DNA from 2 places in the Paenibacillus sp. FSL H7-0442 genome. Region 1 is predicted to be linked to the other one. Evidence: riboswitches for the same ligand, from Rfam matches in the RefSeq annotation. Region 1 holds a riboswitch; the other holds the start of a gene.

Region 1 (15,184 bases):
AGTCGTAATACCTGCACAAAGTAATGGAGCAGCCACGTCAAGCTCAATGTTATCTGGAATTTTCACTACAAAATCCTCAGTTACGACAATGTGGGTAGAATATCCGCCTTGTGTAGGCTCGCCGTATTTGTCAACACCAGCATAGGTAGGGACATTTCCTTTAAGGCAGTATTGTTCCTCTCCTTTACGACAGTTCTCACATTCGCCACAGGAATCAACCATACAGCCAACCCCTACCCGGTCACCAACGCTGTACTTTGTAACCTCAGATCCTACCTCCGTGACAATCCCTGCAATTTCATGTCCAGGTACGAGAGGGTAGTTCACTGGGCCCCATTCGCCGTGAGCAGTGTGGATGTCAGAATGGCATATGCCGGCATATTTAATTTCAATCAGAACATCGTGTGAATCAAGATCCCGTCGTTTAATTTCAGCCGATCGAAACGGTTTGTCTGGGCCATCGACAGCTCGTGCTTTAGCAGTTATCATAAATAGCCTCCAATTATTTTTATTTTTCAAGAGAATGCAGTTATATCGGTATAAATTGAAAACTAGCTGAAGTCGGTTGAAGTTCCCCTTCATTCATTTCCATTTATACTTTTTCTCTTGCAAATCAATGTTAATCCTTATAGTTAACTCTAAGTCAAGCGAAGTTTATAAGCCTCTATTCAGTAATGTTGTTTTCTTGCTAATTATATTTCGTTAGATAGCATCTGATTCTACTTTTCCTATAAGGGGACTTTGACATTCTACAAATAACTTGATAGAATCCCTCTTATATCATAGAGTTAACTCGAAGTCTATGTCATTAAGAATAGGAGATACATGATGAAGACGTATTCTATCAGCGAAGTTGCAAAAGAATTGAATCTTACAGCATACGCTTTGCGTTACTACGACAAAGAGGGACTTATGCCTTTTGTAGAACGGACATCTAGCGGAACAAGATTATTTAAAGAATCCGATATCGACGCTTTAAAAATAATTGAATGTCTAAAATCCACCGGGATGCCGATCAAAGAAATTAAAAATTTCATTGATTGGTGTTCTGGTGGGGATTCCACACTACAACAAAGATATGACATGTTTATGGAACGAAAAGCTACTGTAGAAGCACAAATGGAAGAACTTAAAAAAACAATGGAAGTTATTGAACATAAATGCTCATATTACAAAACTGCATTGGATGCCGGAACGGAAAATATTCATAAAAACAATAAAATAGGGAGTCTCATTACCAACTAATAGATAAGCATCTGTAATTCATCCATTTCTATATGAATTACAGGTGCTTTCGTTTGAAATATTCGATTTACTACAACCTACTGATTTAAAACAGCACGATCGGTTTTAGAAAACTAGGAACCAAATATGATGTAACTTGAACAGGCAGGAGTAGTACCGAGGATCAAGTATTCCGAAAGTCAACGGGCAATTTGCCCATTATGTAGGTTGAGAGCCACGACTTTAGTTCAGAAAACAACGAATTACTATAGAATCATCGAAGATAATCAGGAGTATGGTCCAGTATTCTCTCATTTTTATTTTTGATAAGATTAATTCCATATTATTGAAGTCTACTATCCAAACCACGAAAGAATGATACATAAGGAAATGAGGAAGATACTGATGAAGGCAAAAGCGTATATTATTTTGTTGACTGCTGTAATAAGTTTAACTGCTATGCTGACCGCATGCGGTGACTCCAAGAAGCAAATTGAAGGTGAATCTACGACTGGAGCAGCAACGGCAACCACTACGACTACCCAGAATGCCAAGGCGGACAATGCGGAACAGGCTGGTGTGGATGGTGTTGTGAGCAATACTACAGACCAAGCTACAAAAAGTAATGGAAAGACGTATTCCGACGTGGCTAAAGAAGCAACGAAACCCGATCAGCCAGCAGGACAAATAGGGTTAAATACGACGCAGGAGCAGCTTCTTACCTTTGCCGATCGTTATGGACTGGTACGAGTGCAGGATCATCCGATTCGGCGGGTTTCCGATCCAACTGGGAAACATGTAAACATTGCAAATTACAGTGATTCTGTCGTGAATTTATATACAGAAGAACCCATCCACCTGAATACAGATGAATTTATTCATGAAGCTTATAATTTTTTTACAGAGGGAGTTGCTCCAGGTGAGTCCTACAAGAAGTGGGAGGAAACCTCTAATACTGAAAGAGGACTCGTCAAAATGCTCTATTTGTCACGAGAGGGACTTCATATTTTAGAAGAAGCGATGAAGACGCATGATTATTCTAGTCCATCGGTCCAAAATACGCTGGGATTTTTTAAGGTTGCCTCGAAATTTGAGTCTATGATGCCTGTTGCCCAGACACCTACAGACATCAGCTTGTACGATATGTACGATCAACGCGTTAAGCCCGAGTGGAAGAAACTAAGTGACATTAAAAACCCTGCCGCGAATGAAAAAGCCTTCGCTGCGGCCTATCAAAAAGCAAGAGATGAGACCAATAATCTTATGGGGCTATTAAACATTATGGTGTCTACAGAAATGGAAAAACGTCTCAAAGCTGCAACCGATCAGTAAAACACAGGCAAATAGTAAATTATCAAGGACATAATTTATCCACACTTTCTTCTAATATTTAACTGTCGATAGATTTATTGAAAAGCTATAATGCTAATGATGATTTGAGTGTACTTGGAGAAAAGAGGTTGAGGGTATGAAGTTGAAAAAATGGCCGTTAGTATTCATGATAGGTATTCTCATGCTGTTATCCGTAGGCTGGAACAGTGGAGTATCTTATGCGAAATATTATTACGAATACACTTGGGATCAGTACAAGGGGACTGAAATCAAGACGTACAGGCTGACACCAGTAGCTGGAAGAGCCGGATTCATGGATCAGGAAAAGGCCTTAGCTGCTATTGGCAAAACCCCGAATGTGTATGGAAAGTTCAGTGGCTATAGAACAGAGAAAACAACTGAAATTGCAACCAAGAGTGTAACAGATGAGGTTTATAAATATGCAGTTGTTGATTTTATTAGCGACAAGGAGCCAGAAACTGTAGAATACGTTAATCCAAAAGGTGGAGTTCCTCATACATGGAACGGAACCGATGAGATTCGAATTTTTATGAGAGGGTCTGAGGCAGCTTCTTTGGCAGAGCTGTTTTATGAGGGAACTCCAAGTGAAGGACGCTATCATTTTAATGCTGACGATGTCTACTTAGTTACATTCTGGTCCAACACAGTAAAATCAATCACTGGAATGTCTGCTGAAGCGCTAGTTGAGGAAGGCCCCCCTGCGTTTATAAATCGAGAGTTGGTTGGTCAAATAAAAGGCAAAGATCCTGCTGCCTATCCACAAAATGGGGCTTTAAACGGCTACTTTTATGTTTATAAGGGTTCTGAGTTTAAAGAGAATTAAAACAGCAGACAGGATTTTATAAGTATATATGTACACGAGAACGAGATAACATTTTGTATTCTTCAAGCGAATGCGGATACAGATGTTATCTCTTTTTTTATTTGTATACGGGATCAACATAGTAACACAAAAAGATGATAAATATTTAATTACCAATGAAAACCATTGTTTAGTGATAGGGAATTACGGCTTAAAAAAAGATGGTGAATAAACAGGATAGTAGATTGCCAAAACTACTTTTTTTACTGGCTTTATTCAATCCTAGGGAGATTATTCCGATAATTCAAGTATATACAGTTTGGTGTTAACAGTAATGAAAAACCGATTGAAAACAAGAGAGACTAATTTTCAAAGTTGATATGAAAGTACAGGCGAAAGTGGCTCAGTGCTATCTAGTAAAGGAGGTGTAATGATTCCGAATAATGAATTATGAAAAAAAGTTAAAACAAATTAGGCATTACATGGCTGGTTTACTGGCTGTCTGGTTGTTCTGTATACATAGTGCGCCTGTTTTTGCGGACAGAGCCTTTAACGATATCGAACATTCCTATGCAGCTGATGCGATTGAGGCCATGGCTGCTCAAGGTTATGTTACGGGTTATCAGGATGGGAGCTTTCGACCTTTACATTTTATCTCGCGACAGGAATGGGCAAGCATTTTCGCTAAAACCTTAAAGCGAACATCGAATAACAGAGGCGTAACTTCTTTTCGTGATGTGTCACCATGGGCTCTACCTTATGTACAGGCCTTACAGGAAGAGAGCATTACGAAAGGAATTAGTGATCAATTATTCGGTGCCAAGCACAATATGACTCGTCAGGATATGGCCGTTTGGTATGCCCGCTATTTTGGTGTTACTGAAGATACCCGATCGGCTGGTATATCCAGTTTTGTGGATCAATCTGATATATCAGATTATGCACAAACGAGCGTATGGCTGATGGAACGGCTGGAACTGATCGAGGGAGATACGAATCACTATTTCCATCCTAAAGAGTCTGTGAGACGGCAGGATGCCACGCTGGTTGCTTATCGAATATGGTTAGGCGGTGACGGTCTGAGAGAACGTGCCAAGCGTTTGCTAGGGTCATTAGGAGATGGAACTGCAACGATGCCTCAGACGACCAGCCAACAAGAATCGAAGAAGATCGAGGTCGATGTGACACCGGAAATTAGTCAACAACCTGTGAATTCGGAAGTCGAGGAGCCTAAAAGGCATCGCCCAAGCCCTGATTCACCAGCATCTCCGGTGACACCACCAGAACCGAAGCCGGAACCGTCGGTGACACCGCCGGGACCTAAACCCAAACCACCAGTAATTCCGGTAGATCCACCGGATCATTCTTCGGATTTTCTGGTAGATGAGGTCGTGATCAAGGCGCAGGAGCTGGTAAATCAACCGGAGACATACCCTTCGTATCAGCTATCTTTTCAGCTCTACAATAAAGGGCGACCCGTAAGCATTCCTGCTGCCAGCGTCACAAGTGTTACGTACACATTTAGTGATGGGTTAGGTATTTTTGATGAACAAGGGAAAATTGCACATCCCGAAAATATTCCGGTTGCGGACAGCTTCATTCCTGTAGAAATGAAGGTCACCGTTGCCAAACCTTATCAGGTCCTTACAGCTCAGGCCAAGCTAATCGTGAAAGGGAAGACTCCGCCGGCAGAGCCACCGAACGTAATCAGGTCCGTATACTTGGCTACGTATACCATTTCAGAGGCTGCTACTTTAGATCCTGCTGCTTGGAATATGTCCTACGTATTTCATAATGCTAATGGAGAGGTTATAGCTCCTGGATTGCTGCCCTCAGACTTGATACTTCGGGTAGAGGATTCCAGAGGAATATTTGATGAGGATGGGAAGATTGCCAACCTGCATTTGATTCCGACAGTAAACTCGGTCATTCCATTAAAGATCACGGTTGAGTCGCCATCTCAAGGGGTTCACTTCACATCTGATGCGGAATTAACGGTAGAACCCGGGGGACGCAAAAAGCAATACTTTGCTGTCTCCATCATGCTGCAGGGAAGCGCGACGACGGTAGATCAAATCAAGCAAGCGCGTCAATTGCTGATGGACCACTTTGGTCCCAATATCAAAGTGACGTGGGCGATGGAAAACGGATTTGTTTTTGTAGAAGCAAATCGCCCGCAGCTTAAACAGGTTTTGGCATTCGTCGATCAGTATGGAGATGAAGTCGGAATGTTGGATGGGTATCCGAACCAGTTAAAGTTTCCTATTTGGGAAGCTCGAATGGACGAGTGGATGTATATGTATCGTTACAATGCATTCAATGAGCTGCACCAATCCGGTACAATGGGATCACCATCGGTGTTTGAAAGCATGGATACAGACCAATATCGGAAGTATCTTCCGAAATCATTGACCAGCTTTACGGTAAATCCCGAACAGACTCAATGGCTTAAAGATCACTATCGGATTACTTCCGCGATGGGATGGTCGGCTACACAATATAATGTGAACGGTATGTATGGTGAGGGCTCTCCATTGATGCCTTACTGGTCCCATAAGGACAATCCAATTGTTCCCGCACAGGGACTAGCAGATAATAGCGGTACCGTATTCATGAACTCGGTTACGATTGATCCGATTGGATCACGCTATACGAAAGATTCCTCACGCTGGACTCTTCATCCGCTTGACCCATATGTGACTGAGACGGATGCAGCACCACAACTGTATATAGTACAGCAATATTTGGATAACCCTTATCAACGTATAAATACGGTAAACTACTTGTCCATTATTTTGGACATCAACGCACTTGCCAACACCCATAACATGGCTCCAATATGGGAGAATTTTGTGAACCACTTCCCTGTTGATCGCAAGGTTGAGATTGTAGGCGTGGACGGGCTGAAACAGATTTATGAATCGGTAGCAGGATCCAATAATGATCATACGGAGTTTACGCTCATGTTTAGAGGCTCAGGTATTAAGACGGCTATGGATTCCAATAATTCACCAGCGAATCTGCGCTATTTGTGGACCGAAAATGCCTCACAGCGGATTATTATATCCAAAGAGGATGGAGATGCGGCATGGTCCATTATTGACTTTACCGATTATACCCAAAAGCCGGTTCCGAAGATGGACTACAACTTGGATGGTCACACGGACGTAAGCTATGTCACCGGAAGGAACTTCAAGCTATGTCCAACGGCTCCTTTAACAGCGGATGAAATTCAACGCGTAAAGGATCGTTTGAAGGATATTTACTTTGCAGAAGAAGTGAATTATCAGTAAGTAATTGGAAAAAATTAAGAGCTGAGGTTTTATGAAAAAGGGGTGTCCCCACAGCCATCGAAATGGCTGTGGGGACACCCCTTGTTTTAGAGAAAAGGTTTTACACCCACTCAATAACCTGATCTACAGGTCGCCGAGTTTTGCCACGCGGCTCGTTGAGACGGTAGCCAAATGCCACCATACAAGAAATACCGAAATGCTTGGCATCCATAATGCCTTCTTCGGAGAGGATGCGTTCGATTTCCTGTTTATTAAAACCTTCGATAGGGCAGGAATCAATGCCGATTTGAGCTGCGGCAGTCATCATGTTGCCCAGTGCGATGTAGGTTTGTCGGCAGCCCCACTCGAACAAGGCTCTTTTGTTTTCCTCCAGCGCAAAATCTGATTTTAGGAAGGCGTCATATACTTTCTCTTTGCCTTGCATCACTTCAGCTGGTAATTGCTGCACGTTCTCCATCATACTCTTGATATAATCGGAGGAGGCTACCATATCTTCAGGAAGTCTAGAGAGGATGAGTACAAAATGGCTGGCTGTTGGCAGTTGTTTTTGTGCCCCCCAAGAGTAAGGCAGCAGCTTCTCACGCATAGCTTTACTCTGAACGACAACAAATTTCCAGGGTTCAAAGCCAAACGAGCTTGGAGATAAACGACCGGTTTCAAGAATAAAATCAAAATCGGAATCGCTAATTTTCTTATGACTATCAAATTCCTTCGTTGCATGTCTGAACTCGTATGCAGATAAGATTTGATCTTTAGTAGTAGCTAAGGTTTCCATCGTTATTCCACTCCTTATAGATGTTGATTAAGATTGACGCTTACCAAGTGACATGCTTAATATTAGAATATACATGACCGTTTTTGAAGTACGCACATTAATGTGCTGTAGTATATAAAATGATACTAAGGAGGAGAAAAGCCTATGCGTAATCGGAAAGGCGGCTTTGGGGAATGTACCGCTGGAAATGATCAGGCGTGTCCAGTTGAGTTCACGCTGGACGTGATTGGGGGCAAATGGAAAGGGATTATTTTATATCATCTCATGTATGGGACTAAGCGATTTAGTGATTTTCGGCGGATCTGTCCGGGGATCACCCAGCGTATGCTGACACTCCAATTGCGCGAGCTGGAAGAGGATGGTGTCGTTCACCGTGAAGTATACCAGCAGGTTCCGCCTAAGGTTGAATACTCTCTCACCGAATTCGGGAAAACGCTCATCCCGATTATTAACTTGATGAAAGATTGGGGAGAAGAATATAAAACAAAACAGCGATCACCAGAAAGCAGCCTTCAGCAACCTAGCCCCAATGTGTAGGCTTTTGAATACGGCTCCACGAAAAAGACCTGACCATCATTTTGGCAGGTCTTTTGATTTATTAAGGAGGAATGTACAAAGTTCGTTTTTCAGTTGACAGCAAGGACGACGCTTGATATATTTCTTACGATATTGATAATCATTATCATGTGTATCGGGGAGATCTCTCCACAATATATAGGGGGCTAATCAGTTGAGAAGAAAATCGTATTTTATGATGACAGCTATGTTACTTGTATTGTCTGTATTCATCAGCGCTTGCGGCGGAAATAATAATGGGAGTAATCCGGCTTCATCTTCAGGAGATAAGCAAGAGTCAGCTACTACTGGAGAGACTAGAAGCTTTAATACGGTTAAAGGGGATATTCAAATTCCTGCTAAGCCACAGCGTATTGTAACGGATTTTTACGGTGGAGAACTGCTGTCCGTAGGTGCTAATGTGGTGGGTGTAGAGCCGACAACGTTTCAAAATCCCTTTCTGACCGATTTGCTGAAGGAAAAGGGAACCAAAGAGGTGGGTGATCCGACCAATTTGGAAAAGACGCTGGAACTCAAACCCGATCTGATCGTGGTTATGAAGGGTACGAATTATGAGGCTTTGTCTAAAATTGCACCTACCCTGTATATTCCGTACGGCACGACGACTAATATTTATGATACGGTCAAGTTGTTCGGCGATATCACCGGGGAAAAGGAGAAGGCTGAGCAATTTATTGCTGCATTTGATAAAAAGGCCGCTGAAGGTCGCGCACGTCTTAAAGGTGTGATTGACGAAAAGGCAACTTTCGGTCTGTATGAGCTGACGGACAAGCACGCACTTTGGATCTTTGGCGACAATGCGGGTCGAGGCGGACAAGCTGTCTACAATGCGCTCAAACTGAATATGCCAAAGAAAACTGTGAACTCCAAGGAACAAACGGTGCAGCTTTCGATGGAGGTATTGCCACAGTATGACGCAGATTATATGTTCCTGACTACGTATGATCCCGAGAAAAAGGGTGACGCGCTCAAGCAACTGAAGTCGTCCGCTGTATGGGGGAATCTTCCTGCGGTGAAGAACAATAGAGTGTTCTTTAACGATTTTGATACGTATTATCGCTATGATCCAATCGCTATTACCGGGCAAATTGATATGATCGTAGATATGCTGGTCGAAAGAGAAAAAGAGAATAAAGCTAAACAATAAGCAGATTCTGCGCTATAACAAATTGTTGAAATAGATAAGAGATCGCATATTATACACAGTATATAGCATTAAAAACCAGTCCAACATGAATCATGTTTGGACTGGTTTTTGATTTACTATTTTGTCGTAATTTCAATAGTATCTTCTTTTTGTATCCAATCTACCTTGGCCCCCAGCGTTTCGCTGATCAGCCTTAATGGAAGATAACCAATACCATTCACCATGAAGGGCGGATTGGTAAGCTTTACAGCTTTACCGTTCACTTTTGCTTGGCTGGTTTTGAAATTTATTTCTAGAAAGACAGGGTGATCTTCTACCTTGGACTGATCTATTTTTGCTATTTTGCTGTTGAAATCATAAGCGATCTCGGCCCCCAGTTTATCAAAAACAGAACGAAGGGGAATAAACGCTTGCCCGTTGCGGGTAATGACACCATTACTCAGAGAGACAGGCGAACCATTGAGACGGACAAGAATCGGTTTTTGTACAGGAACTGGTGAACTATACAGAAACTCATAGTCTCCTATACCTAGCTGCGCGTGTTTGTTGACACCCCAGCCCCATAAGGCCCCATCTGCTTTTTGCATGATTACGTGCCGTGGACCTGCTTTGATACTTTGAATATTTTTAGCAAGCAATGTAAAGGGGGCGTTGGATGGTAACTTTTCACCATCTAGAGACGCAACATATACATTCCCAGCTGTGGTGAGGGCGAGTATGGAGCGTTCGGCGAAAAAGGCGTCTTTAACATCTTTTACTCCTGATAATAGCACAGGGGTATTTTCATTGTGATAGGTTGTATTATCTGAGTAACCTGTGACCGTTTCACCCCAGAACCATAACCGTCCTTGTCGATCAATCGCGAGATTGGAACTTCCATTGGTCTTAATTATTTTGATGTCCGATAAGGCTTGAATCTGCGATACGGATAAAGTTTCGGACGGAGTTACATTTTTATCAAATTCTTTGGGCCATGTCCATACAGTACCGTCTTTCTTTAAGGCTATGTTTTTGGAGATAGCAGTAATATCCTTTAATGATGGAACAAGCTCGAAGCCCTGCAAGGACCTTGTATTTTTCCATACACTTCCGTCCTTCTTCAAGAAGATCCAGCGTTCCTCATATTGCGGTCTTTTTTCATAGTAACTATCCAATTCTGTAACATTTTCGATGCCGGATAGGGTTTGAAAAGGAGCAAAGTTGCCACCATTTTCGATTCGATCAGCAGATAATACGGTTCCTTCGGCGTTTAGGGCGAGCACATGATCATTCATAATACGCACGTTTATGATGTTTGGTAGTCCTTCCAGAGAAATGAATTTCACGGATTCAGAAATGTTGTTTCTTGGCACATACCAGGCGGAATGATCTTGTAAGGTAAATATCAGATCGCCTTCCTGGATTATATTCGAAAATGTTCTTACAACGTTTGGCTTATCCTCTACACGAGTCGGTACGGATTGATTATAGCCCCATAACCACAAGCTTCCATCGGATTGAATCAGACTCCCGGAATCATATGAACGAATACGGGACGCCGATTCATCACCGGCCGCCCATGCACTGGAGCTGAACAATAACAGCGCGATCATACTGATTAACAGAGTACGTCTTTTCATGCGTTTTTCCTCATTTCTTCATCAATGTATATAAGGTTAAATAACGCCTTGGGGAATATCTCCTTATCAATAGACGAAGAATATATAGAAAAGTTTTCCACAAATCGTTGGATTCCAATAAAATAGCCTCCAAACCCACGAGCAGAGGCGGGTTTGAGAGGCTATTTTTGAGCATGGAAGCAGAATATGACTTGGGACGGGTTCTTCCAATGGTCAGCCCGTTATTCGGCTGCGCACCATCAATAAGGTTTGTTCTTTGATTTGTCCGATTTCACGGAGGAGTGCGGCTGTTTTAGCTTCGTAGGATTGTTTGACATCCAAATCTTTCAGCGAAGCAAGGTTAATGTCGACGGTAAGCAGGGCAGATTGAGCGGCGGCTTCGAACAGGATCGCGCCGATGCCAAGATCCGAAATCACATTTTTATTGGACACTTCCACAATGTTATAGGCTTGCGACAATCCGTCTCGGCATACTTCCAGCAGGCGCATGGGTACCTCAATGGCAGCGATCACCGCTGTCTGTAAGGAATGGGTACGATAGCGCTTTTCTTCGTCTGTTTCCTTGGGCAAACGCAGGGCAGTCATATACTGTTCAAAGGATTGGATGTCTGCGACCATTAATTCCTCACAATGTGTAGACAATCTTTCCATGCTGCTAATGACGTCCGTGATTTGTTCATGGATGTGCGCGTATTTTTCTCCTTGTGAAAGGTTGGCGGTCATGGAGGTCATAGCCGCGCCTAGTGCCGCAGCCAGTGCGGATACACTTCCTCCGCCAGGGGTAGGAGCTGCACTTGCAGCCTCTTTCAGAAAATGTCCGATGGAATGATTCCACGACAGTTCACTCATGAGTAAACCACCTCTCTGGAGTAGTGTTGCAGATGTATCGCTTTAAGCAAATTTTTGTACAAAATCGCAGTCGTTAAGGTGCCAACACCGCCGGGAACCGGAGAAATAGCATGTACTTTTTCCCCCACGTCTAAAGCGGCATCTCCCACTATTTTTCCCTCTAGCGTCTCATTAATTCCCGCATCTACCAAAATCAGACCGGGATGAACCATATCTTGCGTAATCACATCAGGGCATCCGACTGCCACGAAGGCAATGTCTGCATGGCTCAGATGCTCTGCAATATCACGCGTACCTGCATGACAGGCGGTAACGGTGGCGTTTTCTCTTTGCAACATGTGGAAAAGGGGAAGTCCCACTGTCTGTCCGATGCCCACGAGCGTGACATTTTTGCCTGCCAATGTGTGACCGTAATGCTTGAGCAGCTCGATACAGGCTTGAGGTGTTGCGGGATATAGTCCGGCGTCACCTGTTACAGTAGCCAGCTTGTTATCGGGTGTAATCCCATCAATATCCTTGTAGGGGGCAATGGATTGTTTAATAACGGAGGCGGAAAGATGTTGGGGAAGCGGCAGTTCCAGCATAATGCCATGTACATGGGATGCATCGTTCAGACTGCCGATCAGGTGCAGTAGCTCGGTTTCGCTAACATGACGATCAAACGTATGGAGATGAAATGAGATGCCCAGCTTCTCCGCTATTTTTTGCTTGGTCCGTGCATAGTATGCAGATGCCGGATCACCTTCTACCAATAGGGTTGCCAGATGGGGACGGTGTCCTTGCTGCTTCATTTCTTCTACCTGTGAACGGATCGTTGCATATACTTGCTCAGCTGCTTCTTTGGATTTCATGATAATAGCCATAGTCCGAGCCTCCTCTGAATTTATTGCATAATGGAATCAACAGGGTGTCATGGTCTTGTAAAACGAAAAAAAGTATTTGCACAAGGTCGTCAAGACAGACGAATCCTCTGCAAATACTTCTCCCAGGCGAACGGTACGCTTTTTTTGTATGCTCCCTCGTGGTTCATTCCACTGACTTCGCCAGTCACATACAGCGTTATTATACCTTATATTTTAACAAACAATCATCAGAAAAGAAACCCGCGAACATTTGGAAAACGGGTTATGTTACTTGTCTATATGACAAATGTCATATACACGAACTGACGTTTATGACTACAGCGCCTAGAGCGTTCTCCTTATACTGAGATTAGATCAACATGTACGCCTAACAGGATCAAGGTATAGGCGTCATCTTTAAGGAGGATCATAATGAGTATGACACAACTCCCATTAGCCCAATTGAAAAAAAATATGGCTCCCTACGAGAAAATAAACACGAAATCCAGCGTTCTGCAACTTATCAATACTTTGGGTCCACTGATCCTATTGTGGTATGCTGCTTATCTTAGCCTGTCGGTTTCGTACTGGCTGACGCTTCCCATTGCCATTGTTGCATCGGGGTTTGTGGTACGGACGTTTATTATTTTTCATGATTGTGGTCATCAATCCTTCTTCAAAAGCCGCAAGCTGAACGACATTGTGGGAACGATTACAGGTATTATTACGCTCTGCCCTTATCACCAATGGAAAAATAGTCACGCGATCCACCATGCAACCAGCAGTAATCTGGATAAAAGAGGCACAGGTGACATGTGGGTGCTTACGGTAGAAGAGTACACAGAGGCTTCCACATGGACACGGTTGGCCTATCGCATATACCGAAATCCTTGGGTTATGTTCGGACTAGGTCCGATCTATACTTTTTTGATTTCCTATCGCTTTAATATCAAGACAGCCAAACGCAAGGAAAAAATGAACACTCATGTGACGAATATATCCATCGTTGCATTGTATGCACTGTTGTGCTGGGCTATTGGATGGCAGGCCTTCCTTCTCGTACAGGCACCTATCTTTTTTGTATCCGGTATGTTGGGAATCTGGCTATTCTATGTACAACACCAATTTGAGGATTCTTATTTCGAGCACGATGAAGAGTGGAGTTATATTAATGCAGCCGTAGAAGGCAGTTCTTACTACAAGCTTCCTAAAGTATTGCAATGGATTACGGGCAATATCGGATTTCATCACGTTCATCACCTGAGTCCCAAAGTTCCAAATTATAATTTGGAAAAAGCACATGAAGCGACACCGTTACTTCAAAAGGCGACCACGATCACAGTGAGTAGCAGTCTGCAATCGTTGAAGTTCCGACTTTGGGATGAAAATACGAAAACCTTTTTGACCTTTAAACAAGTGAAGCCGCTCCTCAGCAAACGTGTTGCAGTTACGAAACCCATGCCTACACCTGTTGTAGGCACAGAAAGAAAATAACGTTGAACAAAACCTGGTATGATAAGATAAGGAATATAAGTCATGTGAAGTAGAAGAGGGTGGGCAGGATGCAAAAATGGTATCAGATCTTCCAAAGAAATACAGGGCTTAGCCCTTATGTTTGGGTCGTCTTTTATATCCTGCCCTTTTACTACTTTAGCTCTTCATCTACAGGTCATATTATTTTGGGTACTGCTATTATTTTGGTATTCTTTGCATGTTATGTACTGGCTTTTGTCTCAAAAGGCTGGCTCATATACTTTTGGACCAGTGTACAGATTGCCATATCGATTACCATGACACTGCTGTTCAGCTATATGTACTTTTCCATATTTATCGCCTATTTGATCGGTAATATTAAAAGTAAGGCTGCATTTACGACGCTGTATATTATTTTAATGGTTATTACGATTGGATTGATCAATTATGGTTTTGTTTCTCAGAATCCCGTTTTTATTAAACAGATTCCTTTTATCCTGCTCAATCTGATCGGTGTGATTCTCCTTCCGATTACGAATTTTAATCGCAACAAAAGCGATCGGCTCCAAGTTCAATTGGAGGATGCCAATAAGAAAATATCGGAATTGATTAAGCTGGAGGAACGGCAAAGAATTGCGCGTGACCTGCACGATACCTTAGGTCAGAAGTTGTCACTCATTGGGCTGAAGAGCGATTTGGCGGGCAAACTGATGGATCAGTACCCGGAGCGGGCGCATGTCGAAATTAACGATGTTCGTCTCACGGCAAGAAGCGCGTTAAAAGAGGTACGGGAAATGGTTACTCAAATGCGCGGTATGCGACTAGAGGATGAGCTGCTACGTATTCGGCAGATTTTAAAGGCTGCTCACATTGAATTAACTCTAGAGGGAGACCCGAAGCTGGAGCATACATCATTAATGAATGAAAATGTTCTTAGCATGTGTATGAAAGAAGCCGTAACCAATGTAGTGAAACACAGTGGAGCTACCGCTTGCTCCATCACGATTGAGCCGTCTCGTAAGGAATTAACTCTTCGGATTCAGGATAATGGAGTCGGTATTACGAGAGAAAATGGAACCCTTCGTGGAAACGGCCTGCAAGGTATGAAGGAAAGGCTCGAATTCGTGAACGGATGTATGGAGCTGCGTTCAGATCAGGGAACGACCTTGGTCATTAAAGTGCCCAATATCCCTGAAAAGCCGAACGAGGAGGTGGGGCCATGATTCGAATT
Region 2 (15,184 bases), 1.5 Mb from region 1:
GGACAAGCTGGAGCCAAGTGGAGAAATTTCGTAACCCTGATCCTGTGCGTCGCGCGGCGGCGGAGGCGTTTGCGGACTGGGGCAATTCGACCGCTGATTGTATCGTGGAAGTCAGAGCCGCTCAGCCACATGGTGCTCTGATCGGCAGCGGTGGACTGAGAGACGGTGTCAATGCAGCGAAGGTGCTTGCTTTGGGAGCTGACATGGCAGGCTTCGGGCGTTCTTTGCTCGGTTCTGCGGTTGCCTCTAGTGAAGCGCTGGAGGCACGTTTGGAGCAGGTCGAACTGGAACTCCGCACGGTCATGTTTGGCATTGGGGTAGATGGAATAGAAGGGCTCAAAGATACGACTCGACTAAGAAAGAAGGTAAATGGATGAGCGGACTTATTACATTGGTTCCGATGAATGCGGAGCAATATGATCGATTTGAACAACGCTCGCTTGCCGACTATGCGGATGAGAAAATCCAAGCAGGTACATGGACGGTTGAAGAAGCACCAGAGCGAGCGGCAGAAAGTTTTGCTCAATACCTGCCACAGAGACTAGACACACCTCATGCTCACCTGTATATGTTGATGTTTTCCGATGACGGGGGGCAGAGTCAGGAGGAAGCTGGCTACATCTGGTTCAATATTACGGACGGCGTGCAAGGAGAAGAGGCTTTTCTATTGGATATCCTTGTATACGATTCATACCAGGGGAGGGGTCTAGGTACGATGGCGATGGAGGCTTTGGAACAGGAGGCTCGCAGGCTGGGAGCTGTCCGCATCGGGTTGCATGTATTTGGGCATAATGAGCGAGCTTTGCATGTATATCGCAAGTCGGGCTATCGGATTACAGATATCCAGATGAGCAAAGAAATCTAAATAGGGATATAGTAAAATCCTGAATTCCATAACCGTATGCTTGCCGCGTGTATAGGTTCTCATATATAATGTGGGTTGGTAAACTAACGGATGGCATAACGCATATTTTATATAAACGGGAGTTGTTCTGATTATGGCTTTAAAAGCGGGGATTGTGGGCTTGCCGAACGTGGGCAAATCAACACTTTTTAACGCAATAACGCAGGCGGGTGCGGAATCCGCAAACTATCCATTTTGTACGATTGACCCCAATGTAGGCGTCGTTGAAGTACCGGACGAGCGGCTGGATAAGTTGACCGAACTGGTTGTGCCGAATAAAACGGTGCCAACGGCTTTTGAATTTGTTGATATTGCAGGACTTGTGCGCGGTGCGAGCAAGGGCGAGGGTCTGGGTAACAAGTTTCTGGCTCATATTCGTGAAGTGGATGCGATTGTACATGTGGTACGTTGCTTTGAAGATGAGAACATTACCCATGTAGACGGCAAAATTGACCCGATCAGCGACATTCAGACCATTAATTTGGAACTGATTCTGGCGGATATCGAAAGCGTAGACAAGCGTATTGAACGTTCCCGCAAAAACATGAAGGGTGGCAACAAGCAGTACACCCAAGAAGTTGAAGTGCTGGAGCGGATCAAGGAAACGCTATATGCTGATAAACCTGCGCGTAGCTTAGAATTGTCGGATGAAGAACGGCTGATTGTACGCGATCTTCATTTGCTGACGATGAAGCCTGTACTCTACGCCGCTAATGTTAGCGAAGATGGTGTAACGGAAGCCGACAGCAATCCATATGTGCAAAAGGTACGCGATTTTGCTGTGGCTGAAAATGCAGAAGTGGTGCCGATTAGCGCCAAGGTAGAATCTGAAATTGCTGAGCTGGAAGGCGAAGACAAGGCGATGTTCCTCGAGGAGCTGGGATTGGCTGAATCCGGATTGAACCGTTTGATTAAAGCAGCATATCGCTTGTTGGGCCTGTATACGTATTTCACAGCAGGTGTGCAGGAAGTACGCGCTTGGACGATTCACAAAGGAACGAAGGCACCGGGTGCTGCGGGCGTAATTCATACGGATTTTGAACGCGGATTTATTCGTGCCGAGGTTGTATCCTACAACGATTTAGTCGCTGCTGGTTCGATGAACGGGGCCAAGGAACGGGGGCAGCTTCGTCTGGAAGGTAAGGAATATGTAGTGCAGGACGGAGACGTTATGCATTTCCGTTTTAATGTTTAATATAAAATTTCTAGAGTACAATACTCGATTCGGATATATAAAAGACGATGTCTCAAGTATGTGTGTTCTAAAATGTGCTAGATAATGCGGTCGCTGCCTATATTAGGCGGCGACTTTTTTTATTGAATTACATGTCGTGTGGATTTTTGCAAAATCCTAAATTAGTCAGTATTTCTTGTAGCTAATTCATGAATTAGTTGGTATAATAAAGAGCTGTAGCCAGTGAAATTGAAGCTGGCTTCATATTAATTTAACTGAAGAGGTGAATCGCTTGTTGGACCGATTGCAATCATTGGCGGACCGCTACGATAAACTGAGCGAACTGCTCTGCGATCCGGATGTAGCGAACGATAGCAAAAAACTTAGAGATTATTCCAAAGAACAGTCTGATTTACAGCCTGCTTATGAAGCATATACCGAATATAAAAATGTCGTTGAAGAGCTGGAAGCTGCAAAAACCATGCAGGGTGAAAAGCTGGACGACGAGATGCGTGAAATGGTCAAAATGGAGATTGAAGAACTGAGTGTTCGTAAGCGGGAGCTGGATGAAAAAATCCGTATTTTGCTGCTGCCGAAGGACCCGAATGATGATAAGAACGTTATTATTGAGATTCGTGGGGCAGCGGGTGGTGACGAAGCGGCACTATTCGCAGCTGATTTGTACCGGATGTATACCCGTTATGCCGATACCCAAGGCTGGCGTGTAGAGCTGATGGACGCGAACATGAATGATCTCGGGGGCTTTAAAGAGGTTATTTTCATGATTAACGGCCGCGGTGCATACAGCAAAATGAAATTCGAAAGCGGCGCACACCGCGTCCAGCGGATTCCGACGACGGAATCAGGTGGACGTATTCATACATCGACATCTACAGTATCCGTTATGCCTGAGGCAGAAGAAGTGGATATTGAAATTTCCGACAAGGATATTCGCGTGGATACGTTCTGTTCCAGCGGTGCGGGCGGACAATCCGTTAATACGACCAAGTCGGCGGTGCGTGTAACGCATATGCCAACAGGTATTATGGCAACCTGTCAGGACGGAAAATCCCAGAACTCCAATAAGGAGAAGGCGCTGCAAGTTTTGCGTGCCCGTATTTCGGATATGTTGCGTCAGGAAGAGGAAGCCAAATATGCAGGCGAGCGTAAGAGCAAAGTAGGTACCGGGGACCGCAGTGAGCGTATCCGTACCTACAACTTCCCGCAAAGCCGTGTAACGGATCATCGTATTGGACTAACTATGCATAAGCTGGACCAGGTGATGAACGGGGAGATCGAAGAAATCGTATCGGCGCTCACGATTGCAGAGCAGGCTGATTTGATGGAACAAGAGGTTTAAGTTTTGGGGAACGAGCGCGATTGTGTGTATCGGATGTCACCGGAACGAAACATGAGTGTCAGAGAAGCCTTGGTTGAGGCTTCTTCTTTTTTAGGAAGCTGTGGCGTTCTGGAGCCCCAGCATAATGCCCGTTTGTTGCTGGAGCATGTGCTCGGATTGGAAGGTACGGCGTTTTACGCCGCTCTGGGTGATCCGTTCCCTTCCACCGCCAAGGAGGCGTGGGAACGGATCATAGCCCGCAAAGCTGCGGGTGAACCGGCGCAGTATATTATCGGACGGCAGGAATTTTATGGCCGCCCGTTCGCGGTTTCGCCGTCGGTGCTGATTCCGCGCCCCGAGACAGAACTGCTCGTCGAGGCGATACTCCAGCACGGCGATCGGCTGTGGCCAAGCGGTGCTCCTCAGGCGCTCGACATCGGCGCGGGCAGCGGTGCGATTGCCGTGACGCTGGCGGCTGAGCGACCGAGCTGGCGCGTAGCGGCAGGGGATATTTCGGCTGCCGCGTTAAAAGTAGCGGCTTATAACGCTGCTGCGAACGGCGCAGCCGTAGAATTCCGCGAGGGCGATCTGCTGGCGCCATTTGCGGGAACGACGGTGGACATTCTCGTGTCCAACCCGCCGTACATCCCGGCTGCTGACATCGCTGGCCTACAGCCGGAGGTCCGCGACCACGAGCCACGGATGGCGTTAGATGGTGGTCCTGACGGGCTCGGCCCATATCGGGCAATGCTGGAGCAGCTCGGACTCCTTCAGGCTCCGCCTCGGCTAATCGGGTTTGAGCTGGGGATGGGACAGGCCAGAGACGTGGCTGGCCTGCTGGAACAGGCAGGTCATTGGAAGAACATTATAATCGTTCCTGACCTTGCAGGGATTGAACGACATGTCCTAGGCGTCTCGGAGTAGTGGTGCATTTTCTTTTTGCGAGTCTTTCCTTTAGAATAAGAGGAGTATGACCGAGAAACGGCTCAGGGGGAAATCATGCTTCAGAAATTGAAAAAAATTGACGGTCCGGTTATCTTTATTCTGGTTTTGCTCATGGCGATTAGTATCATAACGGTATACAGCGCAGGTAGGGGCCCTACGAACTTGGCAGAGCACGGCAACGACTACCAAAAGATGATCGGGTATTATATATTGGGTTTTGTGGCGATCTTGGGTTTAGCGATGGTCGATTTTCGGATATTCATTAAAAAAGCCCTGTACGTATATGGAGGCGGAATATTCCTGTTGGGTCTCGGATTTTTTGGTGGGACGGTTAACAACTCTCAGGGCTTTCTGAAAATTGGTGGCTTGAATCTTCAGCCTGCCGAGGTATTCAAGCTGGTTCTTATCATTTTTCTGACTTATATGCTGATCAAAAAGCGCAAGAGCAGGCTGTATTTCATTCAGGATGTTCTTCCAGTGGCTCTGGTGAGCTTTGTCCCGTTTGCCATGGTTATGGCACAAAATGACTTGGGTAATGCGCTCGGTTACATTGTCATCGTCATTGGTATGCTATGGATTGGTAATGTGAAGGCATCCCATGCGTTAATCGGATTCATCGTATTTGCAGTCGCCGTTGGCGGCGGGATCAAAGCTTATATTTCGTTTCACGATGAGATTGATTCCTTTATGAAGGGGATTGGCCGTAGTCACTGGGTTGAGCGGTTGGACCCTTGGTTGGTACCGGAAGAGGCAACCGCGAAGGCGTCTTATCATACCAAAAATGCCAAGTTGGCGATAGCCTCTGGCGGGATGATGGGCAAGGGCTTTTTGCAAGGAACCTCGGTACAGTCCGGGCGTGTTCCTTATACGTATGCGGATTCTATTTTTGTGGTCGTAGCGGAGGAATTTGGCTTTGTAGGCTCTTCAGTGCTACTATTGTTATATTTTATTTTGATTCACCGAATGATCCTGATTTCGCTGGAATGCCGGGATCGCGCCGGACCGTATATTATTGTCGGGATTGTGTCCATGTTACTGTACCAGATTTTTGAGAATATTGGTGCGTTTCTGGGCATTATGCCGCTTACAGGGATTACACTCCCGTTCATAAGTTATGGTGGTACCTCGTTGCTTATTAACATGGCTAGTATCGGCTTGGTTATGAGCATTAAGGTGCACGGTCAAGAGCTGGAGGATGATCTGCCACAGCCTTCCAGATTGAACTTGACGAAGGCGAAAAAAGCCTAGTACAGGTGGACTGTGGCTAGATACTGATTGGTATTTGTGTGTGAGTTGAAACGGTGCAACGCGAGAGTCCAGATTGTGAAATCTGGGCTTTTTTATATTCCTCGGCGAGGGTCTGAAGCTTGGTGTAGCATGATTCGAGGGTGTATTGAAGAAAATCTGTAAAGTGGTTATGAATATTTTACAAGACTTATAGGTTTAGACTCTCCCAAACCGGACAGACTGATAGACATGATAGAGTTTGGGTTTGGGGGGACGAAGATGAGAAGTTGGGTAAAGCAAGCTGCAATGATACTATTTTGTATTTCGATATTAATGATGTCTTGGGAAGGTCAAAAGACGGATGCTGCTATGACCATGGGAACAAGAGGAGCCTTAGCATCAGGAGTGACTACAACAGGGCTGGAGGTGATTCCACACGACTCCATTCGACTGCGTATTTTGGCCAACTCGGATCGCCCGGAGGATCAGCTAGTTAAACGCGAAATACGGGACGCTATTGTGCAGCAGATGAATGCTTGGGTGAGTGAGTTGGAAAACCCGCAAAGCTTAGACCAAGCCAGATCATTGATTGATGCTCATTTACCTGAAATTGACCGTTTGGTAGGTACGGAACTGGCTCGTCGCGGCATTGCGTATGATCATCAGGTGGAACTGGCGAGCGTACCTTTCCCGACGAAAATGTACGGTGGTCTTGTCTACCCGGCAGGGAATTATGAAGCGCTACGGGTTACGCTGGGGCAAGGAAAAGGTCAAAATTGGTGGTGCGTGCTGTTTCCTCCGCTGTGCTTTATTGATGCAGGCAGTGGGGAAGCAGCGGCACAAACGGTATCAGCAAAAACGGATCATGGAGATAGTCGGACGAATACCACTGACAAGGAGCCGGAAGTGCGTTTTTTTCTGTGGGATGCACTTGCGGGACTGTGCAGCTGGGTGAGTGGCTTGTTTGCCTAAACGTTGAGGAGTGTAAGTTTCCCCATATGCTATAATGGAGCTTACGATAGATATACACATGGCAGAGCCAAATAAACTGATCTTTCAAAGTAGCCTTATAGGATCAAGCGAAATCACTGGCCTGTATACGACAATAAGATATGGGATGATCTGATATGAGTGATAAATTGAATCAAATGCAAGACTTGCGCGGAGATTTTGTGCAAAAGGAAAAATCGGAGCAAAAGCTGGACGAACAGGGGAATTGCGAGCTGAAGCAGGCATTGAAGTCTTCCCATACCCAATGGTGGGATGTCAGATGTTTGGTTCCTGTGAACAACACTGACGGGGGTGTTTCTGACGAAACTTCGGCTGAACAGACTCGGATCGCGGCGGAAAAAGGCATACGCGAGGCTGCTGTACTCCTCCAAGCTGGAGAGACGGTAGCCTTTCCTACGGAGACCGTGTACGGACTGGGAGCCGATGCTCGTAGTACAAAAGCGGTGGAGGCGGTATTCGCTGCCAAAGGACGCCCTTCCGATAACCCGCTCATTGTACATGTTTCTGATGCTGATCAATTAGAGGGTATGGTAGCAGAAATAAACGATACAGCCCGGGCGCTGATGAATATGTTCTGGCCGGGACCGCTAACTCTCGTATTGCCAGTGGTGCCGCAGGCACTGTCATCACGTGTGACAGCCGGTCTGGACACGGTTGGTGTGCGCATGCCAGATCATCCGATAGCGCTGCGCTTGATCGCTGAAGCGGGTTGTCCGTTGGCTGCGCCAAGCGCCAATCGTTCGGGAAGACCCAGTCCGACCCTAGCACAGCATGTGCGGGAGGATCTGGAGGGCCGCATCGGCGGCATTTTAGACGGAGGTCCCACAGGGGTGGGACTGGAGTCCACGGTGGTGCAGGCGGGTGACGACGGAATCGTCACCATCCTGCGCCCCGGCGGCGTGACGGCTGAGCAGCTCGCTGCGGTTGCTCGCGCCGTCGTGCTGGACCCGGCGTTGGCTGCTACGTCCGGGGAAGACGCGGACAGCCCGGCGCCGCGCTCGCCGGGCATGAAGTACACGCACTACGCGCCGCGAGGCCGCTTGAGCGTGGTACAAGGCCCGTCGTCCGTTGAGGTGACGGGCTGGATTCGCGCCGCGCTGGCGGAGGCTTCCGCCAGCGGGGAGCGCACGGCAGTGCTCGCGTTCGACGAGCACGCCGCCGGCTACGCCGGAGAACGCGTCTACACGCTAGGCAAGCTAGACGCGCTCCATGAGGCAGCGCAACGCCTGTACGGCGTGCTGCGTCGCTGCGACGAGGACGGCGTCACCTACATTTTGGCGGAATCCTGTCCGCTGAAAGGATTGGGCGACGCCGTTATGAACCGCCTGCTTAAAGCGGCAGGTCACCGAATCGTCCGCCTGTAGCTTCTGTCGAATCAGAGCCTCTTATATTAAATTTTTTTCCTCCCTCCTCGTCTCGGTATTGGGTACTTTCAGTGCATGCTTGTACTGATTTGCCCCTTGTCCGCATAACGTGTACAAGAACAGACGGATAATGGAGGGATGGAGTATGCTGGCAGCCTCTGCCCATGCCGGGCAGGTTGTAACGATTCTGATCATGGCGGTAGCGCTAGGAATGGATGCGTTATCGCTGGGCGTAGGGATCGGCATGAAGGGGATACGCCTGCGAGACGTGCTGCGCATCAGCACTGTTATTGGCTTTTTTCACATTCTGATGCCATTGCTGGGAATTTTCACGGGCCATTATATGAGTTCTTTATTAGGTCATGTGACGACCTACTTCGCAGGGGGGCTACTCATCCTTTTAGGCGGGCATATGGTGTATAATTCCTTCAAAGGGGACGGCGTACAGGTATTGGATCATCGTTCGCCTTTAGGTCTTTTGCTGTTTGCACTTGGGGTGAGCGTGGATTCATTTTCTGTAGGAGTGTCACTGGGGATGTTCCAGAGTGATCTGGTGCTGTCTGTTCTGGCATTTGGTTTTTGCGGGGGAGCAATGGCGATGTTGGGCCTGCTGCTGGGTCGCAAGGTCAGCCGCAATCTAGGAGATTACGGGGAAGCAGTGGGCGGTGCCATTTTGCTGGCATTCGGCTTTATGTTTATGTTTTGATTTTAGCGCAGACAGTGTAAAATAAGTGCAGGGTTAAAGTAAGGGATTAGGATTATAGTAATCCTCTGTTTATATATTTTTTAACATACGGGGGGTGAAAACGTTGAAGAATATCTTATTTGTATGCACAGGGAATACCTGTCGCAGTCCAATGGCTGAAGGGATGCTGCGTAAGTTGGCTGCTGAGCATGGACTAGAACTGGAAGTGCGTTCTGCGGGAGTGGCAGCGATGGAAGGCACGCCGATATCCCGACATGCAGAGGCGGTTCTACGTGATCACGATATATCCGATCAGATCACCTCAACCCCTTTGAGCGACGGGCTTGCCGGGTGGGCACATCTGATCTTAACCTTGACGCAAGGACATAAACAGCACGTAATTCAGCGCTTTCCCCAAACGGCGGGCAAAGTATTTACGCTTAAGGAATATGTGGAGAACCGGGATGCGGTGTTGAATGATGTACAGGAGTTGGACGGTTTATATGCTTCACAGCAGTTGATGGCTTCACTCGGACAAGAGCTATCGGCGCAGGAGCGTGAACGAATGATTGAATTACACCAACGGATTCCGGGCTTTGATATTTCAGATCCGTTTGGCGGTTCGCGAGAAGACTACGATGTCACAGCTGCGGAAATCCGCACGGCGCTGCATAAGCTGCTGGACAAGCTAAAGGCCTCTTCCGAATAAAATCGCTCTTACTCATCTATTTTGTACGGAATCTGTTGATTTTCGATGGTTAATCCGTTAAGATAAGGTGGAAAAATGAGAATCCGATGTAACTGGCGACAAAAGTGGGATTAACCACGATGGAGCATCGGATATACGGCCGGTCGCCTGGGCAAAAGAGCAATTCCACATAGGTGTGGACTGCTCTTTTTTCATATACAAGTTATGCCAGATGTTTAGCTGAGGGTTGATTCCTTCAAAGGTTCTTCCATTTTTTCTGCTCGAAATCTGAAACATCGGCTATAATATAGTGAGATTGTGATCAGGAGAGAGTGTGTTGAACTTGGGGCATGAGACCGTGCCTAGTCTCTGAGAGGCTGTTCAACCAAAGGAGGTTCCAATGGTGGGACAATTGGATCATGAGATTTCGCTAGAAGCACAGACCACTTCTGTTGTGCGGGAAATCGCAGAAGCAGCCAGTCTCAGGGCTGGTCGCCTGCTGGTTATCGGCGTTAGCACAAGTGAAGTGGCTGGAAGTCGAATTGGCACGGCGGGAGCGCTCGATGTGGCTCAACAACTGTTATCTGGAGTAGAGTCCGTTCGCAGGCAGTATGGCTTTGATGTAGCGTTTCAATGCTGTGAGCATTTGAACCGAGCGTTGGTCGTTGAACGGGCTGTACTGGAGCGACTGGGACTGATGGAGGTTGCGGCTGTTCCTGTTCGTACAGCAGGAGGCTCTATGGCTACCGTCGCCTATCGTTCTATGAGCGACGCGTGTTTGGCGGCGAACGTGCAGGCTCATGCCGGGATAGACATCGGCGAAACGCTGATTGGCATGCATCTGCGACCGATTGCTGTTCCGTTTCGCCCAAGCCTTCGTTGGATTGGCGAAGCACGTGTGACAGCGGCGTTCACCCGTCCTCCACTTATTGGCGGACAACGGGCGGTGTACAGTCTGGAGCAAGAAGTCGGCGGAAACTGCGATTAGCATTTGGCATGGCGGCATGTTTGTACTAATCGTTTTTGCAATGATGATGAGGTACCCAACAGAGGAGCAGGCGTTAGCTTGTATACCCAACAATTGACTATGGAGAGGGAGTAATCAATCATGATGGAACACCTGCGTAAAAGTGACCCAGCAGTGATGGAAGCAATGGGACTTGAACTGAAACGACAACGCCACAATATCGAGCTAATCGCATCCGAGAACATTGTCAGTGAAGCAGTAATGGAAGCCATGGGCTCCGTGCTGACGAATAAATATGCTGAAGGTTACCCAAACAAACGCTACTATGGTGGCTGTGAGCATGTAGATATCGTTGAAGACATCGCACGTGACCGAGCAAAAGAACTGTTCGGCGCTGAGCATGCTAACGTGCAGCCTCACTCTGGAGCACAAGCCAACATGGCAGTGTATCTGGCAGCTCTCAAACCTGGAGATACTGTACTGGGTATGAATCTGGCGCATGGTGGCCATTTAACACACGGAAGTCCGGTTAACGCTTCCGGCTTGTTGTATAACTTTGCTGCCTATGGTGTCCGCGAAGACAACTTCCGCATCGACTACGATGAAGTGCGCAAGGCAGCCTTTAAGCACCGCCCTCGTCTGATTGTAGCTGGCGCGAGTGCATATCCGCGTACTATTGACTTTGAAGCTTTTGCTTCCATTGCCAATGATGTAGGTGCTTTGTTCATGGTGGATATGGCACATATCGCAGGTCTCGTGGCAGCGGGAATTCACCCAAGTCCAGTTCCGCATGCCCAATTTGTAACAACAACGACACACAAAACGCTGCGTGGTCCGCGTGGGGGTCTGATTCTGACTCGCAAAGCATGGGCGCAAGCGATTGATAAAGCTATTTTCCCTGGTACTCAAGGGGGGCCACTGATGCATGTGATCGCGTCCAAAGCGGTTGCTTTGGGTGAAGCGCTCCAGCCATCGTTCAAAACCTATGCGCAAAATGTAGTCCGCAACGCACAGGTGCTGGCTGAAACACTGTTGGCTGAGGGGATTAACATTGTATCCGGTGGTACGGATAACCATCTGATGCTGTTGGATACGCGCAATTTGAATATCACAGGTAAAGAAGCGGAGCATGTATTGGATTCCGTGGGCATCACGGTCAATAAAAATGCGATTCCTTTTGATCCGACCAGTCCATTCGTAACAAGCGGGATTCGTATTGGTACACCTGCTGCAACATCTCGTGGGATGGATGAAGAGGCTATGGTCAAAATCGGTAAAATCATTGCTGAAACCCTTAAAAACCCGAAAGATGATACTGTATTGTCCAAAGCAAGCCAAGCGGTTGGCGAGTTAACAGATAAGTTCCCGATTTATCCAGGAACTCAATACTAATTCATCGACAATCATAATCTTTATATTATAGGCTGTTTTCCTTCCGTAAGCCGGAGGAGAACAGCCTTTTTTTGCTTCCAAACGACTCGAAACTTACATTTTTGGGTAATAAGCGATTACAGTAAAGGTTTATGCGCGCTTTCCTTTATATCTACGACAAAGGAGTGATTACATTGAGTCAAAGAAAATCCGCGCAATTATTGCAGCAGCTCGTATTTGTGGGACCGATGGCGTTGTTTTTCGTCTTGATTATGGTCATTCCGTTCCTGCTGGGGCTGTATTATTCCATGACGAACTGGGATGGAGTATCTGAAAATATCCGATGGCTCGGGCTAGGGAATTACGTTCATATTTTTAGGGACGATCCAGATTTCCGTAATGCGTTCTGGTTTACGGTTCGGTTTACCGTATGTGGTGTCATTCTGACGAACCTGATTGGCTTTTTCCTAGCCTATGCACTTACCAAACCGTTGCGTACCCGTAATGCACTGCGAACTGTATTTTTTATGCCCAATATGATTGGCGGCTTGCTGCTCGGCTTCATCTGGCAATTTATATTTGTACGCGGCTTTTCTGCGGTAGGGGAGGCAACAGGGCTTTCCTTTTTTAAACTGCCGTGGCTGGGTGATGGGCCAACTGCTTTTTGGGGAACTGTCATTGTGTTTGTATGGCAATATGCAGGTTATCTCATGGTTATTTACATATCTTCGTTAAATAATGTCCCGTCTGCCCTGATTGAATCGGCTCAAATTGACGGCGCGGGCCGAAGACAGATTTTGCGTCATATTGTAGTGCCACTTATTATGCCAGCGGTGACCGTCTGCTTGTTCCTGGCGATATCCTGGTCCTTTAAAGTATTTGAATTGAATTTGGCTCTCACAAAGGGGGGACCTTTCAAGTCGACAGAGTCTGTAGCGTTGGACATATATAATGAAGCGTTTACAAATAATCGACTTGGATTGGGAACTGCCAAGGCTATGATTTTCTTCGTGGTCGTTGCGATCATTACCAGCATTCAGGTACGTCTCACGAAGAAAAAGGAGGTCGAAATGTAATGGAAAAAACGTCAAACTACCGTTTGGGCACATGGGTTGCTGAAATATTGCTTATTGTGATCGGGTTAATTTTTCTGGTTCCATTCTATTTTTTGCTCGTAAACTCCGTTAAATCCTTTGGTGACATTTTGGCCCATTCCGCTTCGTGGCCGACAACCTTCCGTTTTGAAAACTATGCTAACGCCTGGAATAAAATAAACTTTCCCACAGCACTGGGGAATTCACTGATTGTCACGATCGTCAGTAATGCGCTTTTGCTGCTCATCAGCTCGATGGCCGCTTACCAGATGGTTCGGCATGACACTCGTTTTAACCGGTTCCTGTTCGGTTTGCTTGTGGCTGCGATGGTAGTTCCCTTTCAATCGATTATGTTGCCGCTTATGGAAGTGTCCAACGTATTGAGCTTGAACAACAGTATACCGGGACTGATCTTATGTTATCTGGGTTTTGGAGCGCCTTTATCCGTTTTTCTTTTTCATGGCTTTATTAAAACGGTACCTATTGAGATCGAGCAGGCGGCAAGGGTGGACGGTTCATCCCGGTACGGGGTGTTCTTTCGCATCGTTTGTCCACTGCTGCTGCCTATGTTCGTAACCGTGCTTATCTTGAATACCTTATGGATCTGGAATGACTATCTGTTGCCTTCGCTCATTTTGAATGATCCTGAGCTGCGTACCATTCCGATTGCAACCTATATGTTGTTTGGTCAGTACACCAAGCAATGGGACTTGGCGCTGCCAGCACTGGTGTTGGGAATCACGCCAATTGTTGTGTTTTTTCTGGTGATGCAAAAATACATCGTTTCTGGCATTGCAGCCGGCGCGGTCAAAGGCTGATGGGAGGGATAATCGATGAAAAAAACAGCGTTACTTGTCATCTCCTTGATGGTGCTGCTCGCATGTACACTTGCAGGTTGTGGAAATACGAAGGCTCAACAGAGTGAGACGAAAACGATACACATTTATCAATTCAAAGTAGAGATTTCGGAACCACTAAATAAGCTGAAGGCAGAATATGAAAAAACGCACCCTGGCATCAAGCTGGATATCCAATCTGTCGGTGGTGGTACGGACTACGGTGCTTCGTTGAAGGCTAAATTCGCATCAGGCGATCAGCCGGACATTTTTACAAATGAGGGCTACCAGGACCGCGATACGTGGTTGGAGTACTTGGAGGATTTGTCGGATCAGCCATGGGTGAAGGATCTGGACGATTTCGCTCGTAAGCCGATGACGGTTAACGGTAAGATTTATGGACAGCCTATGAACCTAGAAGGATTTGGTTTTGTTTATAACAAGGATTTGTTCAAAAAAGCGGGCATAACCAAACTACCTCAGACGATAGATGAACTGGAGGAAGCAGCCAAGCGACTGAAAGCGGCAGGGATTATACCTTTTGCTAACGGGTATGCGGAATGGTGGGTTCTGGGGAACCATTTTATCAATATCCCGTTTGCCAGACAGCCGAACCCGGAAAGTTATGTTGAGGACTTAAACAAAGGAGCGGCTCGCATCCCTGGTAACCCCGTGTTCGATCAGTGGGTGAAGTTGCTTGACCTGACTATAAAATATGGGAACCGCAATCCGCTCACGACGGATTACAATACACAAGTGACACTGTTTTCCACAGGTAAGGCTGCTATGATGCACCAGGGGAACTGGACGCAGCCACAAATGGATGGAATTAATCCTAACTTGAATTTGGGTATTCTGCCTGCGCCTATAGACAATGATCCCTCCACAGGAGGTAGACTCGCGGTGGGAGTAGCCTCGAACTGGGTGGTCAACAAAAATTCGCCTGTGAAGCAGGAGGCAAAAGAATTTCTCAATTGGTTGGTCACATCAGAAACAGGCAAGCATTATATCACCAAGGAATTTAAGTTTGTTCCCGCCTTCAAAAGTATTACGTCCAGCGACGAGACGACAGGCGATCTAGGTGCAGAAATATCTCGGCATGTGAGGGAAGGCAAGATATGGAGTTGGAACTTCCAACGCTTTCCGAAGGGGCTGAATCAGGATTTAAGCAGCAGTATGCAAGCCTATATTGCAGGGGTTATCACAAAGGATGAAATGCTTCAACAATTTCAGGGGGCATGGGACAATTTGAAGTATAGATAAAAGAATACCTCTGCATGAGGATGCAAAGGCTATAGCTCGGGCAGGAAGTATAAAGCCTTAAGGCTTTGGCGGTCAAGGGCCGCCAGAGCCTTTTTGTTGTGTTTTTATGTGATGAAAGTCACACGTAAAGCGGTCCTATTCATTATTTTACATGTCATATCTTTCCCTTGACAAAAGGTTACGGTGGCAGGTGTTAAATCAATCAAGGGAATGTTATAATAAACAGGATTTACAGGCACGCATTGCATCTGTGCTTATTTGGTTTGTACAAATAGGTTACATAGATCCTTTCGACTCAGGATAGTTCGATATGCTG

What was found. Region 1 has a riboswitch for ZMP and ZTP ahead of MHH57_RS04420 (bifunctional 5,10-methylenetetrahydrofolate dehydrogenase/5,10-methenyltetrahydrofolate cyclohydrolase). Riboswitches for the same ligand answer to the same signal wherever they lie in the genome.
Region 2: it holds a riboswitch for ZMP and ZTP, as region 1 does, so the genes downstream of both, MHH57_RS23160 (TIGR01440 family protein) here and MHH57_RS04420 (bifunctional 5,10-methylenetetrahydrofolate dehydrogenase/5,10-methenyltetrahydrofolate cyclohydrolase) in region 1, are expected to answer to the same signal.

Annotation. Positions count from the first base shown of each region.
Region 1 covers NZ_CP151963.1:973,345-988,528, forward strand. Annotated here, with positions in the region: gene MHH57_RS04370 (NAD(P)-dependent alcohol dehydrogenase) at 1-489, opposite strand, end outside; gene MHH57_RS04375 (MerR family transcriptional regulator) at 829-1,245, shown strand; gene MHH57_RS04380 (hypothetical protein) at 1,630-2,556, shown strand; gene MHH57_RS04385 (hypothetical protein) at 2,693-3,400, shown strand; gene MHH57_RS04390 (S-layer homology domain-containing protein) at 3,823-6,672, shown strand; gene MHH57_RS04395 (NAD(P)H-dependent oxidoreductase) at 6,773-7,447, opposite strand; gene MHH57_RS04400 (helix-turn-helix domain-containing protein) at 7,592-7,984, shown strand; gene MHH57_RS04405 (iron-hydroxamate ABC transporter substrate-binding protein) at 8,178-9,170, shown strand; gene MHH57_RS04410 (stalk domain-containing protein) at 9,287-10,789, opposite strand; gene MHH57_RS04415 (cyclodeaminase/cyclohydrolase family protein) at 11,003-11,638, opposite strand; gene MHH57_RS04420 (bifunctional 5,10-methylenetetrahydrofolate dehydrogenase/5,10-methenyltetrahydrofolate cyclohydrolase) at 11,635-12,501, opposite strand; ZMP/ZTP riboswitch at 12,615-12,699, opposite strand; gene MHH57_RS04425 (fatty acid desaturase) at 12,913-13,974, shown strand; gene MHH57_RS04430 (sensor histidine kinase) at 14,043-15,176, shown strand; gene MHH57_RS04435 (response regulator transcription factor) at 15,173-15,184, shown strand, end outside.
Region 2 covers NZ_CP151963.1:5,246,839-5,262,022, reverse strand. Annotated here, with positions in the region: gene fni (type 2 isopentenyl-diphosphate Delta-isomerase) at 1-377, shown strand, start outside; gene MHH57_RS23205 (GNAT family N-acetyltransferase) at 374-865, shown strand; gene ychF (redox-regulated ATPase YchF) at 999-2,099, shown strand; gene prfA (peptide chain release factor 1) at 2,371-3,438, shown strand; gene prmC (peptide chain release factor N(5)-glutamine methyltransferase) at 3,442-4,341, shown strand; gene MHH57_RS23185 (FtsW/RodA/SpoVE family cell cycle protein) at 4,417-5,610, shown strand; gene spoIIR (stage II sporulation protein R) at 5,869-6,561, shown strand; gene MHH57_RS23175 (L-threonylcarbamoyladenylate synthase) at 6,717-7,964, shown strand; gene MHH57_RS23170 (manganese efflux pump) at 8,110-8,670, shown strand; gene MHH57_RS23165 (low molecular weight protein arginine phosphatase) at 8,774-9,358, shown strand; ZMP/ZTP riboswitch at 9,437-9,518, shown strand; gene MHH57_RS23160 (TIGR01440 family protein) at 9,738-10,325, shown strand; gene glyA (serine hydroxymethyltransferase) at 10,446-11,696, shown strand; gene MHH57_RS23150 (sugar ABC transporter permease) at 11,870-12,751, shown strand; gene MHH57_RS23145 (carbohydrate ABC transporter permease) at 12,751-13,587, shown strand; gene MHH57_RS23140 (ABC transporter substrate-binding protein) at 13,603-14,868, shown strand.